Regions from separate parts of the Streptomyces sp. NPDC001231 genome, predicted to be linked through region 1. Evidence: riboswitches for the same ligand, from Rfam matches in the RefSeq annotation. Region 1 holds a riboswitch; each other region holds the start of a gene.
The links. Region 1 has a riboswitch for cobalamin ahead of ACFY3J_RS33485 (ribonucleoside-diphosphate reductase subunit alpha). Riboswitches for the same ligand answer to the same signal wherever they lie in the genome.
Positions count from the first base shown of each region.

Region 2: another riboswitch for cobalamin. It lies ahead of ACFY3J_RS21095 ((2Fe-2S) ferredoxin domain-containing protein); the one in region 1 lies ahead of ACFY3J_RS33485 (ribonucleoside-diphosphate reductase subunit alpha).
Region 3: another riboswitch for cobalamin. It lies ahead of ACFY3J_RS04145 (cobalamin biosynthesis protein); the one in region 1 lies ahead of ACFY3J_RS33485 (ribonucleoside-diphosphate reductase subunit alpha).
Region 4: another riboswitch for cobalamin. It lies ahead of ACFY3J_RS16610 (CbtB-domain containing protein); the one in region 1 lies ahead of ACFY3J_RS33485 (ribonucleoside-diphosphate reductase subunit alpha).

Region 1 is NZ_JBIAXS010000038.1:17,123-21,538, reverse strand. Features, by position in the region: gene ACFY3J_RS33490 (ribonucleotide-diphosphate reductase subunit beta) at 1-722, opposite strand, end outside; gene ACFY3J_RS33485 (ribonucleoside-diphosphate reductase subunit alpha) at 722-3,088, opposite strand; cobalamin riboswitch at 3,211-3,365, opposite strand; gene ACFY3J_RS33480 (GNAT family N-acetyltransferase) at 3,411-3,917, opposite strand; gene mctP (monocarboxylate uptake permease MctP) at 3,996-4,416, opposite strand, start outside.
Region 2 is NZ_JBIAXS010000016.1:188,979-193,394, reverse strand. Features, by position in the region: gene ACFY3J_RS21105 (enoyl-CoA hydratase/isomerase family protein) at 1-265, opposite strand, end outside; partial or broken gene ACFY3J_RS21100 (acyl-CoA dehydrogenase family protein) at 262-411, opposite strand; gene ACFY3J_RS21095 ((2Fe-2S) ferredoxin domain-containing protein) at 795-1,193, opposite strand; cobalamin riboswitch at 1,254-1,377, opposite strand; gene ACFY3J_RS21090 (Fpg/Nei family DNA glycosylase) at 1,337-2,230, opposite strand; gene ACFY3J_RS21085 (maleylpyruvate isomerase N-terminal domain-containing protein) at 2,396-3,166, shown strand; gene ACFY3J_RS21080 (hypothetical protein) at 3,468-3,722, opposite strand; gene ACFY3J_RS21075 (DUF397 domain-containing protein) at 3,946-4,131, opposite strand; gene ACFY3J_RS21070 (helix-turn-helix domain-containing protein) at 4,128-4,416, opposite strand, start outside.
Region 3 is NZ_JBIAXS010000002.1:305,966-310,381, reverse strand. Features, by position in the region: gene ACFY3J_RS04160 (class II aldolase/adducin family protein) at 1-236, opposite strand, end outside; gene ACFY3J_RS04155 (inorganic phosphate transporter) at 397-1,659, shown strand; gene ACFY3J_RS04150 (hypothetical protein) at 1,693-1,917, shown strand; cobalamin riboswitch at 2,092-2,229, shown strand; gene ACFY3J_RS04145 (cobalamin biosynthesis protein) at 2,329-3,270, shown strand; gene ACFY3J_RS04140 (cobyric acid synthase) at 3,267-4,416, shown strand, end outside.
Region 4 is NZ_JBIAXS010000012.1:48,175-52,590, reverse strand. Features, by position in the region: gene ACFY3J_RS16625 (PLP-dependent cysteine synthase family protein) at 1-185, shown strand, start outside; gene ACFY3J_RS16620 (MDR family MFS transporter) at 182-1,438, shown strand; gene ACFY3J_RS16615 (aminotransferase class V-fold PLP-dependent enzyme) at 1,490-2,602, opposite strand; cobalamin riboswitch at 2,809-2,951, shown strand; gene ACFY3J_RS16610 (CbtB-domain containing protein) at 2,988-3,206, shown strand; gene ACFY3J_RS16605 (CbtA family protein) at 3,228-3,995, shown strand; gene ACFY3J_RS16600 (histidine phosphatase family protein) at 4,219-4,416, opposite strand, start outside.

The DNA.
Region 1 (4,416 bases):
AGCTCGTCGTCGAAGAGGTCCGGCTCCTCCTTGCGCACGGTGTCGACCACGTCGAAGGCGAAGGACATGTGCATCGTCTCGTCGCGGAACACCCAGTTGGTGCCGGTGGCCAGACCGTGCAGCAGACCGCGGCTGCGGAACCAGTAGACGTAGGCGAAGGCACCGTAGAAGAACAGGCCCTCGATGCACGCGGCGAAGCAGACGAGGTTGAGCAGGAAGCGCCGGCGGTCCGCCTTCGTCTCCAGCCGGTCCAGCTTCTCCACCGAGTCCATCCACTTGAAGCAGAACTCGGCCTTCTCCCGGATGGAGGGGATGTTCTCCACCGCGTCGAAGGCGGCGGCGCGGTCCTCCGGGTCGGGGAGGTAGGTGTCCAGCAGCGTCAGATAGAACTGGACGTGCACGGCCTCCTCGAACAGCTGCCTGCTCAAGTACAGGCGCGCTTCGGGGGAGTTGATGTGCTTGTAGAGCGTGAGCACCAGGTTGTTGGCGACGATCGAGTCGCCCGTCGCGAAGAACGCGACCAGCCGGCCGATGAGGTGCTGCTCGCCCGGGCTCAGCTTGGCGAGGTCGGCGACGTCCGAGTGGAGGTCGACCTCCTCCACGGTCCAGGTGTTCTTGATGGCGTCCCGGTAGCGCTCGTAGAAGTCGGGGTAGCGCATCGGGCGCAGGGTCAGCTCGAAGCCCGGGTCGAGCAGGTTCTGGCGTCGGTTGGTGCTGGTCATCACTGGCAGGCCTCGCAGGACTCGGGGTTCTCAAGGGAGCAGGCGATCGCGTCGGCGTCCGGTGCCGTCTGCTGGACGGGGACGGTGGCGGGAGCCTGGGCCCGGGCGGCGCGGGCGATGCGGGTCGCCGGGCGGGAACGCAGGTAGTACGTCGTCTTCAGGCCCTGCTTCCAGGCGTAGGCGTACATCGAGGAGAGCTTGCCGATGGTCGGCGTCTCCATGAACAGGTTCAGGGACTGGGACTGGTCCAGGAACGCGGTGCGGGCCGCGGCCATGTCGATCAGGCCGCGCTGCGGGATCTCCCACGCCGTGCGGTACAGCGTCCGCACGTCCTCGGGGATCCAGGCGAAGTCCTGCACCGAGCCGTTCGCCTCGCGCAGCGCCTCGCGGGTGCGGGCGTCCCAGACGCCGAGCGCCTTCAGATCGTTCACCAGGTACGAGTTGACCTGCAAGAACTCCCCGGAGAGCGTCTCACGCTTGAAGAGGTTGGAGACCTGCGGCTCGATGCACTCGTACACGCCCGCGATCGAGGCGATGGTGGCGGTCGGGGCGATGGCGAGCAGCAGCGAGTTGCGCATGCCGACGGCGGCGATCCGCTCGCGCAGGGCCGCCCAGCGCTCCGGCCAGGTCACCTCGACGTCGTAGTGGTCGGGGTGCAGCACCCCCTGGGCCGTACGGGTCTTCTCCCAGGCGGGCAGCGGGCCGTCACGCTCGGCGAGGTCGGCGGACGCCTCGTACGCGGCGAGCATGATCCGCTCGGCGATACGGGTGGACAGGGCCTTCGCCTCCAGGGAGTCGAAGGGCAGCCGCAGCTTGAAGAAGACGTCCTGAAGACCCATGGCGCCCAGGCCCACCGGCCGCCAGCGGGCGTTGGAGCGGCCCGCCTGCTCGGTCGGGTAGAAGTTGATGTCCACCACGCGGTCGAGGAAGGTGACGGCGGTGCGGACGGTCTCGTCCAGCCGCTCCCAGTCGATGTCACCGCCGGCCACGAACGCGCCGAGGTTGACCGAACCCAGGTTGCACACCGCCGTCTCGCCGTCGTCGGTGACCTCCAGGATCTCCGTGCAGAGGTTGGAGGAGTGGACGACGTGGCCCGGCTGCGCGGTCTGGTTGGCGGTGCGGTTGGCGGCGTCCTTGAAGGTCATCCAGCCGTTGCCGGTCTGCGCGAGGGTGCGCATCATGCGGCCGTACAGGTCGCGGGCCGGCATGGTCTTCCTGGCCAGGCCACGCGCCTCCGCGGCGCGGTACGCGGCGTCGAACTCCTCGCCCCACAGGTCGGTCAGCTCCGGCACGTCCGCGGGGGAGAACAGCGACCACTGCCCGTCGGCGTTCACACGGCGCATGAACTCGTCCGGAACCCAGTGCGCGAGGTTGAGGTTGTGCGTCCGGCGGGCGTCCTCACCGGTGTTGTCGCGCAGCTCCAGGAACTCCTCGATGTCCGAGTGCCAGGTCTCCAGGTAGACCGCGGCGGCACCCTTGCGCCGGCCGCCCTGGTTCACGGCGGCCACCGAGGCGTCCAGGGTCTTCAGGAACGGCACGATGCCGTTGGAGTGCCCGTTGGTGCCGCGGATCAGCGAACCGCGGGAGCGGATGCGGGAGTAGGCGATGCCGATGCCGCCGGCGTGCTTGGACAGCCTGGCGACCTGGAGGTAGCGCTCGTAGATCGAGTCCAGCTCGTCCCTGGGGGAGTCGAGCAGGTAGCAGGACGACATCTGGGGGTGGCGCGTACCGGAGTTGAAGAGCGTGGGGGAGGAGGGCAGGTAGTCGAGGCGGCTCATCAGCCCGTAGAGCGCCTCGACCTCGTCGACCGACCGCGCGGTGTCGTCCTGCGCGAGACCCGCCGCGACCCGCAGCATGAAGTGCTGCGGCGTCTCGATCACCTTGCGGGTGATCGGGTGCCGCAGCAGGTACCGGCTGTGCAGGGTGCGCAGGCCGAAGTAGCCGAAGCGGTCGTCGGCGGCCGGGTCGATCAGCGCGTCGAGGCGGTCGGCGTACCGGCGCGCGAACTCGGCGGTCCGGTCGGCGAGAAGGCCCTCGCGGTGGCTGACGGCGACGGAGTCGGTGAAGGACACGACGCCCTGGGAGGCGGCCTCGGCGCGGATGGCGAGGGTCAGCAGCCTGGCCGCGAGCCGGGAGTAGGCGGGGTCCTCGGAGATGAGCCCGGCGGCCGCCTCCGTGGCCAGCTCGCGCAACTCGGCCTCGTCGGCCCGCGCCGACCGGCCGCGCAGCGCGGCGGCGGCGACCCGGCCGGGGTCGGCGTCGGGGAGGTCGGCGGTCAGCTCGGTCAGGGTCCGCAGCAGTACGGCACCTGGACCGTCGGTTTCCGGAGCTGTGGCTGAAACCGGGTCTGCTGGCGCGATGGTCACGTGGAGCTCTCCCTCGCTCGGCACGGGGCCTCGCCGAGGGCAGGGGGCAGCACACGAGCGCACGCGGCGCCGCGTCCACCGGCCCATTCCACGAAGCCCGGACGTCAGGGCACCCGGACCGGACGGCCGGGCGCACTGTCGGCAGGTCCTCGGACTGACGCTCGTGGCGGCCCATGGGGGCATACGCGCACGAGTACACCGTTGCGGGACAGTTCCGGATTCGCACCGGATTCCCCTGCGGCGACAGTGAGCACGAGCATACATCTTGTGCTGAGTGAGTCGGGCACCCCCATATGTTGTGCCGTGTCGCTTCAGGAACGTGTCAGAATGTCAACTCGTAGGTGAGCAGCATGATGTCGTCCAGGTGCGGGAGGGGGTTCCAGTCCCGGCCCGGCGTGCGGACGAAGCCCAGGCGCTCGTAGATGCGGTGGGCGGTGTGCATGGCGCTCTGGGTGGACAGCACCACGCGGACACAGCCCTCCACGGCCCGTGCCCGGTCCAGACAGGCCCGTACGAGGGCCTCGCCGACGCCTCGGCCTCGCGCCGTGTGCGCGACCGCGAGCATCCGTATCTCGGTCTCCCCGGGACCGGCTAGGTCGGCCATGGGGCCCGTGCCGGGGACGAAGGTCACGCCGCCGAGCACCTTCCCGTCCGCCACCGCCACCAGTACCTCGGCCGCGGCCGCCCGCTTGGCCACGTCCCGCAGCTCGCCGAGATACTCGTCGCTCTCACCGAAGTCGAGGAGCCCGTCCCGGAGGTAGGCCTGGGCGGTGATCTCACCGAGGGTGCCGTACTCGCCGGGTTCCACCGGCCGGATCACGATGTCCATGCGCCAGAGTGTGCCGCACGGGCACGGCGGCGGGCCGCCGGATTTCTCCGGCGGCCCGTGGGGTGCCCCTCCCGGTTGTCAGCGCGGGGCCGCCGCCGTGGCCGGCGGGAGTTCCACCTCGACGTCCGGGTCGCCGGCGTCCGCCGTGTAGTCATCCGGCCGGGTCTCGTCCACGCCCTCAGGCGCCTTGACCGCCCTCAGCACGAAGGTCAGGACCACCGCGACGGCCGCGTTGAGCACGAACGCCGTCAGACCGATGTAGCCGATCTCGCCGATGCCCGGGATCTCCTTCGCCGAGCCGCCGAAGTGCTTCTGCGTCGGCGAGGCGACCCCGTAGGCGGCGACCGTGCCGTAGACCATGCCGACCGCCCAGCCCGCCAGCAGCGCCCAGCGGTGGAACCAGCGGGTGAACAGGCCGCCGACCAGGGCCGGGAAGGTCTGCAGGATCCAGATGCCGCCGAGCAGCTGGAAGTTGATGGCGACCGTCTTGTCCATGGTC
Region 2 (4,416 bases), on a different contig from region 1:
AGAAGGCGGCCGAGGCGGTGCCGTCCCGGTCGCGGACGTCGTCGTGGATGGCGCGGATGTCACCGCCCGCGCACAGGCCGCGCTCCCCCGCGCCGGTGATGACCACGGTCTCCACGGCCGGGTCGTGCTCCCAGGCCGTCAGCGCCTCGTCGATACGGCGCACCATCTCGCGGTTGAGGGCGTTGAGGGCCTTCGGCCGGTTGAGGGTGATGTGGGCGGCCCGCCCGTCGGTGTGGAACAGGACGGGTTCCTCGGCGGCGGTCATCCGAACGCCTCCGTCCGGCCGCGGGCCACGATGACACGCATGATCTCGTCGGTTCCTTCCAGGTTCTGATGGACGCGCAGGTCACGGACGATCTTCTCAAGGCCGTACTCGCCGAGGTAGCCGTAGCCCCCGTGCGGTTGGAGCGCCGGTCGGCGACCGAGTTCCTGGTGCGCGTTGGCGCGATCACGCCGTGCATGCCGTGCACGCCGTGCACACCGGGCGTCGGAATCGGCGGATCCGCGCGGTCCTCGGGTCCTGGAGCCTCCTGCAGTCGAGGTATGTGCATCGTCTCCCTGCTGCCCGCCGCGACCGACATCGTCGCCGAACTCGGGCTGTCGGAGCAGTTGGCCGGCCGGGGCCACGGGTGGTACGCGGGGCGGAGGTGCTCGCCCAGATCCTGCACGGCGTACAGGCCGGCGAGGCAGTCACACCGGCCGAGGCCCGCCCGTTTCCCGGCCGGTGACGACGGTCGGCCTCCTCGCACGTGCGGACCTCCCCGCGCGTGCGGACCTCCCCGCGCGTGCGGGCCTCAGGAGTCCGTGGGACGCCGTGGCGGCGTGATGGCGTAGAGGTCGAGGATGTCCGGCAGGGGAGCCACTCCCGGGCCACCGGCGCGTACCCAGGCGACGATGTCCTCGGTCGCGTCCGCATCGTTGACGAGCCCGAGCCAGACCGGTCGCGCACCGGCGGTCCGGCCCGCGGCGGACGGCTGGACCACGATGACGTTCGCCTGCTCGCACACGTCGAGGCAGTCGGAGATGCGCACCGGCACCTCCGCACGCAGCCGCGCGGTCTGCGCCGCGTGATCGACCCCGGCCACCTTGGGGCTGCCGCAGCAGCAGTCCCGGCACACGACGACCCGGCACGGCACCGGACCGCTCCCCGCCACGGCACCGTCCGGCGCCTCGTCCGTCGGCTTTTCGGACACGCCGCACCACTCCCCTCCCGGGGAGATCCGCCCCGGTGTCGATCGAGGAGGCGACCGCATGAGTCTCCTGGCTCCCGGGTCGTCACTCGTCCCGCCTTCCCACCCCGGGCGGGGGCAGTGGCCTTCCGGAACTCGCTCACCGGTCACAGTGGCGGGACCGCGCCGGATTCACACCGGCTTCCTCGGACCGCCGTCGCCTTATGTCGCCGACCATCATCCCATTGCCGTTCGCTCACTGGGGAACGGTCGCTTCGCTCATTGCCGGCACTGGGGGCACCAGACCGTGCGGCGTCCGCCGACGCGGTTCGAGCACAGGGGCCACCCGCAGCGAGGACATGTCGGCTCGCGGTCGTCCCGGTGCCCGGTGAGCCAGGAACGACGCGGTGGCACGCACCCGGCGCGCACGGATGTCTCAAGGACCCGGCCCATCCCCGCGTGGATACGCCGAAGCGCGGATCACTCAGGTCCCGTGCCGGGGTCCGCGGTGCCACCCGGGCCCGCCAGAGGATCTCGTCGCACAGGAGGTTCCCGAGGCCCGCGATCACGGACTGGTCCATCAGCGCGCTCTTGATGGCACGCCGTCGTCCCGACAGCAGCTTCCGCAATTCCGCTCCGCTCAGTGTGAGGGCGTCGGGCCCCAGACCGTCCGTGATCCGTGCGACCTGTGCGTCGTCGGCCAACTGCACACCTTGGAGCTTGCGTTGATCGCGGTAGCGCAGGTGCCGGGAGTCGTCGAGCGTCAGCACGATGCGGTCGTGCGGTGCGAGGGGCTCGTCCGGGGCACAGCACCGCAACGATCCCGTCATACCGAAATGCCAGACCAGTACGCGACCGCCGTCATCCACCGGCACGAACAACCACTTGCCGTGCCGCCACCCCTCCCCCAGACGCCTCCCCTTCAGCCCCCTCCGGAACCGCTGCGCGCTGACACCCCGCAGCACCCCGGTGTCCCGCACCTCGACGTCCGTGACACACCGCTGCCGGCCGCAGGTCATCAGCACCTCGCGGAATCCCTCGACATCCGGCAGTTCGGGCATGCGCGCGTCCGGGCTCTTCGTCGTACGGTCGTCAGACCGCCGTACGCGCTGACGGGTACCCGTGGAGGACGAGCCCACGCGCTCGGCCCCCTGCTCCGAGGCGTCATGCCTCCGATCGGACGCTCGCCGGTTCGACGGACGGCTCGACCGGGATACCCATGGCCCGTGATCCCGTCCGAGGTCGACGACACGCTGCCCGAGCTGGCTCCCTTCGTCCACGCCGTGCAGGGCCGAAGGCCCGACGACGGCACGTGGTGCGAGGTGTGGACGGTGCGTGACGTCCTGGTCCACCAGACGGGGAACGCCGAGGTACTGGCCCGCGTGCTGCGAGCATTCCTCGCCGGCACACCGGTGGAGACCAGGAGCTTCGAGCGCGAGGCTCCCTACCGGCGGATGTCGGACGCCGAGCTCTGGGCGGCGTTCATGACCAACTGTGAACAGCTCACCGAGATCGCCGCGGCCGCCGCGCAGGACCTCTCCCCGGACACCGAGGTGATGTGGACCGGCCGTTCCGTGAAGGTCCCCTTCTTCGCGGAACACATGCGTGAGGAAATGATCCTCCACCGCTGGGACCTGACCGGCGACGACCGGACGGCCGTGCAGTCCCTCAGCGAGCCGTGGATGACCGAGCACAGCGTGGTGTCGGTCGGCCGTCCCTTGCTGGTCCGGGGCCGCGCCGGTCTGGACCTGGGGCCCGGGGGACGGGTCGAGGGCCGCCTGCGCACCCCGGGCACGGACGACATCGTGGTGACCGCCGACGCCGAGGGCGGCACGATCCGGTTCGCCGCCCCCGAGGGCCCGGCCACGCTCAAGAGCGACGCGGCCACCCGCGTCCTGCTGCTGTGGGGCCGCCGCCCCGCCGAACCCACCCGCTGTCACAGCACCGCGGGCCCGGAGGCGTTGCGCAGGGTACGGACCCTCCTGGGCGGCTACTGAGCGATCGTTGCTTTCGGGCCGACCTGGCCCACGGCCTGCCGGCGCTTCACCCAACGGGTGTGGCTGCCACGGCGAACAGCCCCTCGTAGGGTGGACCGTCATGGCCGAGTCTCACCCACTGCTGGGCATGTTCCTCAATGCTGCCGACGGACGCTTCCCGCCTGCAGACGGCCGCGTAACAGTTCTTCCGCCCCTGCCGGGTGGGCTGGAGTGCTCGGTCGCCTTCACCGGGCACGCCGTGATCGCCACCGCCCTGTCCACTTCCGACGTCCAGGCTCACGGACCAGACGGTTACGGGGCTTCAATGGCTCCTGGTTTCCTGCGTTACCTCGCCGGTCGCGAGGGGTGGATCGACAGCGTCGACGTCACACTCGTCGCGCGTGGCTCGCCGGCCCCTCGCCGCCTGCCCGAACGTCTTGATGTCGATGACCACCCACGTGTTCGCCGTGCTCGGGCTTTGCGTACCGACGTCCGTGTCTACGGAGATGAACGCGGCCTTGTCACACTGGCCGACGGCCTGGCTGGACGGCGCGAGATAAGCATTGAACTCAACCACCCTGGTAGCAGTGCGGCTGGGCTCGGTCGCTCCCTCCTGCGTGACGCGCTCACCTTGCTCCCCGCCGGTGAGCCGGTTTTCGCCGCTGTCGCCCCAGGCAACGCTCGATCCCTTCGGGCTTTCCTCGCAGCCGGCTACACACCACTGGGCAGCGAGGTCGTCGTCCGTCCCTCCAGACCGTGAAGTGGTGCAGCAGCGAGAGGCTGCGGCCCACAACACACGGTTACTCCGCCACGAAACCGAGGAAATCCGCCCACGTCGAGGAGGCGACCCCGAATCGCGGCCCGTCACTCTGCTTGGAGTCGCGTACGTGCACGGCTCCGGGAGCGAGGGCGACTTCCACACAGCTGTCGCCTTCGGACCCGCTGTAGCTGCTCTTGAACCATTCCAGCTCACTGTTGGTGTTCATAGCGCTCCTCGCATCCGCTGCAACAACTCGGCCGAGTCCGCGGGGGACAGAGCCTGCGAGCGCATCTTGGCATAGCGCATCTGCATGACGCTCACCGCTTCCCGGTCGGAAACCAGCTGCCCGGTCTTCTGCCCCTCCGAATACCCCAGCCACTGGCGCTCCGGGGTCTCCAGCAGCTGCATGGGCCCGTCCGTACCCGCGTGGTAGGGCTGCCGCAAAGGCATGATCTGCAGCTCCACGTTCCACAGTTCCGTGCGGACGAGAAGGTGGTCGAGCAGTTCCCGG
Region 3 (4,416 bases), on a different contig from region 1:
AGTTCGCTGGTCGGCACCAGTGTGCCGAGCACCTGCCGGCCGTCCAGGCCGACGCCGGTGACGTCGTCGTCCGTGAGCCGGTCGTAGGGGACGCCGGAGGGGGTGACCAGCACGGTGTCGCCCACGCGTACGGACACGTTGCCGGAGGTGCCGACGACCAGACCGTCGGACACCGTGCGGCGGGCCGTCGCGACCAGCGCCCGCCAGGCGTGGGCCGTCTCTCCGAGTTCGGTCATGTGCCGATCCTGCCAGGACACCTCCCGCGGGCGACCGCACTCTCCCCACCGGACCACGGGACGGGAACGGACACCGCGATGACCGACTCAGTTCATCTTCCGTTCACCCAGGTTACCTACGTTCAACGCGCCAATGACGCTCGAACGATTGCCTGGGTAAATGGAAAGCTTCTCGCTGATCCTCGCGATGGTGGTGATCACCGCACTCGCGTTCGATTTCACGAACGGTTTCCACGACACCGCAAACGCGATGGCCACAACCATCTCCACCGGTGCGCTCAAGCCCAAGGTCGCGGTGGCCATGTCCGCCGTGCTGAACCTGGTGGGCGCCTTCCTGTCCGTGGAAGTCGCCAACACGATCTCCAAGGGTCTCGTCGACGAGAACGGCATCCGTCCCGAAGTCATCTTCGCCGCCCTGGTGGGCGCGATCCTCTGGAACCTGCTGACCTGGCTGGTCGGACTCCCCTCCAGCTCCTCGCACGCCCTCATGGGCGGTCTGATCGGCGCCACCATCGCCTCGGCCGGCTTCACCGCCGTGCACGGCGGTGTCCTGCTCACCAAGGTCCTCATCCCGGCGGTCGCCGCCCCGGTCGTCGCGGGTCTCGCCGCGCTGGTCTCGACCCGGCTGTCGTACGGCATCGGCAGTAAGTCGAATTCGAACGGCAAGGCGGCCGAGAAGGGCCACCGCGCCGGGCAGATCGCCTCCGCGGGCCTGGTCTCGCTGGCCCACGGCACCAACGACGCGCAGAAGACGATGGGCGTCATCACCCTCGCCCTGATCGCCGGCGGCGCCCTCGCCCCCGGCTCCAACCCTCCCACCTGGGTCATCCTCTCGGCGGGCCTGGCCATCGCGCTCGGCACCTACATCGGCGGCTGGCGCATCATCCGCACCATGGGCAAGGGCCTGACCGACCTTCAGCCGCAGCAGGGCTTCGCCGCCCAGACCAGCGCGGCCACCGCCATCCTGGCCTCCTCCCACCTCGGCTTCTCCCTCTCCACCACGCACGTCGTCTCCGGTTCGGTGATGGGCGCGGGCCTGGGCCGCAAGGGCGGCGTGGTCCGCTGGTCCACCGCGAGCCGCATGGCCGTCGCCTGGGCCCTCACACTGCCCGCCGCGGCCCTGGTCGCGGCCGGCGCGGAGGCGGTGACGCGCCTCGGCGACTGGGGCACCTGGCTCGTCGCCGCGTTCCTGGTGGCCTCCAGCGCCGCGATCTGGAAGATCTCCCGCCGCGAGGTCGTCGACCACACCAACGTCAACGAGACCGAGGAGCCGGCCGGCGTGGTCACCCAGGCCATCGCCGCCGTCACCCCGCCCCCGGCCTCCCCGGTGACCGAGGAGCTCAAGGCCACGATCCCCGCCCAGGCCTCCGCGCCCGCCGGTGATCCCGCGTCCGTGGCGACCCCGCCGGCCGCCGCCGTCTGAGCCCGCGCCACAGGTAGAAGGAAGAGAAGCACCATGAAGATCGACTGGGTGGCCCTCGGCTCCGTCTTCGGCGTCAGCCTCGGCGTCACGGTGGGCCTCGTGGCCCTGTTCACCCTCGGCATCGCCGGTCTCTCCCGCCGCGAGCGGGCCGTCGCCGAGGGCCACGGCGGCGGGGCCCTCGCGGTCACCGGCGCCTACGCCTGCTTCGCCGCGTGCGCCGCCGCCGTGGCCTACGGGATCTACCTGATCGTGGCCTGACCCGGCCGGGACCCGGGCAACCGGGTCCGGGTCCCGCCCCTCACGTCACCCGCTCTTCCCGGACCGTCCCCACGGCGGCCCGGGAAGGGCGGGTCTTCTGGTTCCCGGCGCCCGCGGTGTGTGCCTCATCTCAGTACCCCTGCGCAGGTCAACGGCAGGTTGACGGGTGTTCGCGGTGCGTGGTGGACTGCCGGAGCCAAGTACGGCGGCAGGAGAGGAAGTCCGGTGCGAATCCGGCGCGGTCCCGCCACTGTGACCGGGGAAGAACTTCCCCGGGAGCCAGGAACTCTCGCCGCCGGTCTCGTCGAACCAGGGCGTGGACACCCTGAGTGAGGACACATATCGCCATGCGCGGCTGCCGACCGAGGTTCACCACCGTCTGTCCGACCGACCGCACGACCGGCTGACCCGATGGGTGCCGATCGCGACTTCGCGTACGGCGCCGCCGCCGGCCTCCTCGGTGACCTGCTCCTCGGCGATCCACGCCGCGGGCACCCCGTCGCCGTGTTCGGACGGGCCGCGGGTGCCGTGGAACGCGCGCTGTGGCGGGACCACCGCGGCTGGGGCGCCCTGCACACCGCCGTGTGCGTGGGCGGTGTCCTGGGCTCGGCCGCGCTGGCCGCGTCCGTCGCGCGTTCCTCCCGTACCGCCTCCGTCGCGCTGACCGCCGCCGCCACCTGGGCCGTCGTCGGCGGGACCTCCCTCGCCCGTGAGGCGCGGGAGATCGGGCGCGCGCTGGACGCCGGGGACGTCGAGGGCGCCCGGGCGCGGCTGCCGCATCTGTGTGGGCGCGATCCGCGGGCGCTGGGCGCCGACGGGATCGCCCGGGCCGTCGTCGAGTCCGTCGCCGAGAACACCTCCGACGCGGTGGTGGGCGCGCTGGTGTGGGGCGCCGCCGCCGGTGTGCCGGGCCTCCTCGGCTTCCGTGCGGTCAACACCCTGGACGCCATGGTCGGGCACAAGTCCCCCCGGTACCGCCGCTACGGCTGGGCCTCGGCCCGGCTCGACGACCTCGCCGGATGGCCGGGGGCGCGGCTCACCGCCGCCCTGGCGGCCGTCGCGGGCGACGACCCGCGCGGTGCCGTACGGGCCTGGCGCGCCGACGCCGGCCGGCACCCGAGCCCCAACGCCGGTCCGGTGGAAGCCGCGTTCGCGGGGGCGCTCGGGGTACGGCTGGGCGGCACGCTCTCGTACGCCGGGCGCGTGGAGCACCGCCCGGTGCTCAACAACGCCGGACGTGCCGTCCATCCGGGTGACATCGAGCGCGCGGTACGGCTCTCCCGCCGCGTGGGCTGGCTCGCGCTCGGCGTGTGCGCGGGCGTACGGCTGCTGAAGAGAGGACGGACGTCATGAGTGGCGGTCTGCTCGTCGCCGGCACCACCTCCGACGCCGGGAAGAGCGTCGTCACCGCCGGGATCTGCCGGTGGCTGGTGCGCCAGGGTGTGAAGGTCGCTCCCTTCAAGGCGCAGAACATGTCCCTCAACTCGTTCGTCACCCGGGAGGGCGCCGAGATCGGGCGGGCGCAGGCCATGCAGGCCCAGGCGTGCCGGGTCGAGCCGACCGCGCTGATGAACCCGGTGCTGCTCAAGCCGGGCGGCGAGCAGAGCAGCCAGGTCGTGCTGCTGGGCAGGCCGGTGGGCGAGTTGAGCGCGCGCGGCTACCACGGCGGGCGGCAGCAGAAGCTCCTCGGCACCGTGCTGGACTGCCTCGCCGAGTTGCGCGGCACGTACGACGCGGTGATCTGCGAGGGTGCGGGCAGCCCGGCGGAGATCAACCTGCGCCGGACCGACATCGTCAACATGGGGATCGCGCGCGGCGCGCGGCTGCCCGTGCTCGTCGTCGGCGACATCGACCGCGGCGGCGTCTTCGCCTCCTTCTTCGGCACGCTCGCACTGCTGTCGCCGCAGGACCAGGAACTCGTCGCCGGGTTCCTCGTCAACAAGTTCCGCGGGGACGTCTCGCTGCTCGAACCCGGGCTCGACATGCTGCACGGGCTCACCGGCCGGCGTACGTACGGCGTGCTGCCGTTCCGGCACGGGCTCGGCATCGACGAGGAGGACGGACTGAGGGTGTCGCTGCGCGGCGCGGTGCGGGAGTCCACCGTGGCGCCGCCGGTCGGGGAGGACGTGCTGCGGGTCGCCGTCTGCGCCGTGCCGCTGATGTCCAACTTCACCGACGTGGACGCGCTCGCCGCCGAACCGGGCGTCGTCGTGCGGTTCGTGGACCGGCCCGAGGAACTGACCGACGCCGACCTCGTCGTCGTGCCCGGCACACGCGGCACGGTCAGGGCGCTGGAATGGCTGCGGGAGCGGGGGCTCGCGCGGGCCCTGGCGAGCAGGGCCGCCCAGGGGCGGCCGGTGCTGGGCATCTGCGGCGGCTTCCAGCTCCTCGGCGAGCACATCGAGGACGACGTGGAGAGCCGGTGCGGACACGTCGACGGGCTGGGCCTGCTGCCCGTACGGGTCAGGTTCGCCCGCGAGAAGACCCTCACCCGGCCAC
Region 4 (4,416 bases), on a different contig from region 1:
GCACCGTCTTCGACGACACGTACTGCCGGGAGCACGGCCTCCTCGGCCACCTGCCCGCCGACGACCCGGAGGAGATCGGTGATCCGGGCGAACGGACCGTTTCCCGCTGGACCCGCTGCACCCGTGTCGTCGACCCGCTCGCCGCCGGCGACGGTGCCACGGAACTCGCGAGGGCCGGGCGATGAACGACCTGTGGCGGCAGACCCGCTCCTTCCCGCCCGCCGTACGGCTGTTGATGGCCAACCAGTTCGCCATCAACCTCGCCTTCTACATGCTCATGCCCTACCTCGCCGCCCACCTGTCCGACGGACTCGGCCTCGCCGCCTGGGCCGTCGGGCTCGTGCTGGGCGTGCGCAACTTCTCCCAGCAGGGCATGTTCCTCATCGGCGGCACGCTCGCCGACCGTCTCGGCTACAAAATCCCCATCATGGCCGGCTGCCTGCTGCGCACCGCCGGCTTCGGCCTGCTCGGCTGGGTCGACAACCTCCCCGCACTGATCGCCGCCTCCGCCGCCACCGGCTTCGCCGGTGCCCTGTTCAACCCCGCCGTCCGCGCCTACCTCGCCGTCGAGGCGGGCGAACGGCGCGTGGACGCCTTCGCCGCCTTCAACGTCCACTACCAGGCGGGCATGCTGCTCGGCCCACTCGTCGGGCTCGCCCTGCTCGCCGCCGACTTCCGCCTCGTGTGCACGACCGCCGCCGGCATCTTCGCCGTCCTCACCGTGCTGCAGTGGCGCGCCCTGCCCGCCCGGCGCGGCCACACGGCGGACACGGACCGGCAGGAGAGCGTGCTCGCGCAGTGGCGGACGGTCGTGTCCAACCGCCCCTTCCTGCTCTTCGCCACCGCCATGATCGGCTCCTACGTGCTCACCTTCCAGGTGTACCTGGCCCTCCCGCTGGCGGCGGCCGACGCCCTGGGGGCGAACGGCACGGCGGTCACCAGCGGGCTCTTCATCGTCTCCGCCGCGGTGGCCGTCGTCGGCCAACTGCGCCTGACCGGCTGGGCCAAGCAGCGGTGGCGACCCAGCCAGGCGCTGGTGCGGGGACTCGCCGTGATGGGGCTGGCCTTCCTGCCGCTCGCGCTCGCCCCGCACGGCTCCTCAGGAGCCGCGCTGGTCGCGCTGGTGACCGCGGTGGTCCTGCTCGCGGTGGGTTCCGCCGTGGTCTACCCGTTCGAGATGGACACCGTCGTCGCCCTGTCGGGCAACCGCCTGGTCGCCACCTACTACGGGCTCTACAACACCGTCTCCGGCCTGGGCATCACCCTGGGCAACCTCGTCACCGGCGCGCTGTGGGACTTCGCCCAGCGGCACCATGCCCTCTGGATGACCTGGACGGCCCTGACCGCCACCGGACTCGTCTGCGCCGCCTCGGTCGCGGCGCTCGCCCGGGCCGGCCGGCTCACCACCCAGGCAGAGCCCGAGCCCGCCCCCGCCTGACGGAAAGGAGGTCGCCGACCCGCGGGTTCAAGGTGTCGCCGACCCGCGGGTTCAACTCCCCAGGGACGACAGTGCGGTGGCGACCCGTTCGGCTGCCTCCGCCGGGGTCGAGGCGTGCGGGGAGAGCCTGAGCGAGTCGGTGCGCACGGTCGCGGTGACGCCTTCGGCGTGCAGCGCCTTGGCGACGAGGCACGGATCGTGGTCCGGCAGGGTGAAGGAGAGGATGCCCGCGCGCCGCGCCGGGTCGGCGGGGGAGAGGACGCGGCCGCCGCACGCCTCGACGACCTCGGTGAGTTCGGCGATCCGTGTGGCGATCGCGGATTCGATCGCGGCGACGGTGTGCCGCTCGACCAGGTCCAGCGCGGCCGCGAACGCGGCGGCCGTCACCGGGCTCAGATTGGTGATCGACCACCGCCGTGCGTCCGGGGCGGGCGGGTGCTCCGCTCCGTCGAAGAGGCCGACGTCCTCGACGCCCGTCCAGCCGGTGAGGACCGGCTCCAGGGATTCCAGGGCGCGGTCGGACAGCGTGGCGAAGCCGGTCGACCATCCGGCGCGCAGCCATTTCTGGCCGCCCGCGACCACCACGTCGGCGGCGTCCCAGGGCAGGGAGGCGACACCGAACGCCTGGATGGCGTCCACGATCAGCAGCCGGTCGGGCCCGATCGCCTCGCGCAGCGCCGCCAGGTCGGCACGGAACCCGGTGCGGAAGTCCACGGCGCTGACCGACACGGCCACGACGTCGTCGGTCAGCGCGGCGCGGACCAGATCGGGGGTGACTCCGGAGCCGGGTGCGGGGTCGATCCAGCGCGGCGTAGCCCGGCCCAGATCCGCGGAGCGGCGCCACGGGTAGTGGTTGGCGGGGAAGTCGGAGCGCGGCGCGAGGACCACGCCCTCTCTGATGCCGAGCGCGGCGTGGAACAGACCGGTGGACGCGTTCGGGAGGAGCACCGTGTGCCGGGCGTCGGTGCCGGCGAGGCGGGCGGCCGTGTCCCGCGCGGTCTCCTCCGCGCGCATCAGGGCGTCCACGGTGGTGTGGTCGGCGCGGGCGGACGCCTCCAGGGCGCGTGCGGTGGCGGTGACGGCGTCCCGGGAGGGCGGCCCGAAGCGTGCGAAGTCCAGGTACCCGGCGGGCGTGTCGAAGTGGGCGGCGTACGACGTGAGCACGGGGCTCGTCCCTCCGGGGTGGTGCGTGCGGATCGACTGGCGCGGCGGGCGGTGGCGCGGAGCTTGCCCGCGCGCATCCTGCCACAGCGCCGGAGTGTCTGATACACGGCTGCCGGGGCCCGCCGCGCTGATGGTGAGGTGATCCGTGAGCAGGTGGAGGCGGCTCGGTGGAGAAGATCACGTCCGTGGTCGCGGTCTTGGCCGGGCGCGCGGCACGCGATACCGTCTGTGCGATATCGACGACGGCACGACGGAAGCCGGTGGGAATCCGGCACGGTCGCGCCACTGTATGCGAACGCCCCCCGGGGTGTTCGTGAGTCAGACCCGTGGCTGTCGTCCTGTGCACCACCGAGATGGGACGCGAACTCCCAGAGGAGGTTCTGCCATGGCGCAGACCGTCGCTCAGCCGACCGCCACCCCCGCCGTTCCCGCCACGCTGCCGCTGAAGGCGATAGCTCCCTGGGCGGTCTTCTTCGGCGTTCTCATGCTGGTCCTGCTCTACTTCGTCGGCGCCGAGCAGGGCGCCACCTCCGTGTTCAGCGGCACGGACGTCCACGAGTGGGTGCACGACGCCCGCCACCTGCTCGGTTTCCCCTGCCACTGAGGCGAGGGACACCGCACGCTCATGAACTCCGCAACGGTAAGAAACCTTCTGGTACGGGGCATGCTCGCCGGCCTTGCCGCCGGTGTGCTCGCCCTGGCCGTCGCCTATTTCCTCGGGGAGCCGTTCGTCGACAAGGCGATCGGCCTCGAGGAGGCGCACTCCCATTCCCATTCCCACTCTCATGACGAGGTGGAAGTCGTCTCCCGTTCCCTCCAGTCCACCGCCGGTCTCGCCACCGGCGTCCTGGTCTACGGGGTCGCCTTCGGCGGCATCGCCGCGCTCGCCTTCTGCTTCGCACTGGGCCGCGTGGGCCGCTTCTCCCCGCGGGCGACCGCGCTGCTGCTGTCCGGCTGCGCGCTGCTGGCCGTGTACGTCGTGCCGTTCCTGAAGTACCCGGCCAACCCGCCCGCGGTCGGCCAGGAAGACACCATCGGCAAGCGCACGACCCTGTACTTCCTGATGATGCTGCTCAGCATCCTCCTCGCGATCGCCGCCACCATCCTGGGCAAGCGCCTCGCGCCCGCGCTGGGCACGTGGTACGCGACGGTGGCCGCGGTGGCCGCCTTCGCCGTGGTGATCGGGCTGGCGTACGCCTTCCTGCCCACCGTCAACGAGGTGCCGGCGGACTTCCCGGCCACCCTGCTGTGGCGGTTCCGGCTCTCCGCCCTGGCCACGCAGACCGTCCTGTGGGGCGGATTCGGGCTGCTCTTCGGCGAGTTGGCCGGGCGAATGCTGAACCCCAGGCCGGTGACGGCCACGACTGGGCGCGCGGTCCCGGCCGCGCACTGACCCCTTCGGCGCACGACAGGGCCCTTCGGAACCGTCCGGGGCCCTGTCGCGTTCCTCAGGGTGCCGCCAGCGGCTGTCCGAGCCGCAGATTCCAGCGGCCGGCCCGTCCACTGAACCCCAGGCCGGTGACGGCCACGACCGGGCGCGCGGTCCCGGCCGCGCACTGACCCCTTCGGTGCACGACAGGGCCCTTCGGAACCGTCCGGGGGCCCTGTCGCGTTCCTCAGGGTGCCGCCAGCGGCTGTCCGAGCCGCAGATTCCAGCGGCCGGCCCGTCCACTGAACTCCGTTGCCGTCAACGGAGGTACGTCCAGCCGCCAGAAGCCGGCCGCGGGCAGGCCCAGCACATGGACGACCGCGGCCCGTACGACCTCCGGCTCGACCACCGCGAGCGTACGGCCGTCGGTGTCCCGCGCGCTGTC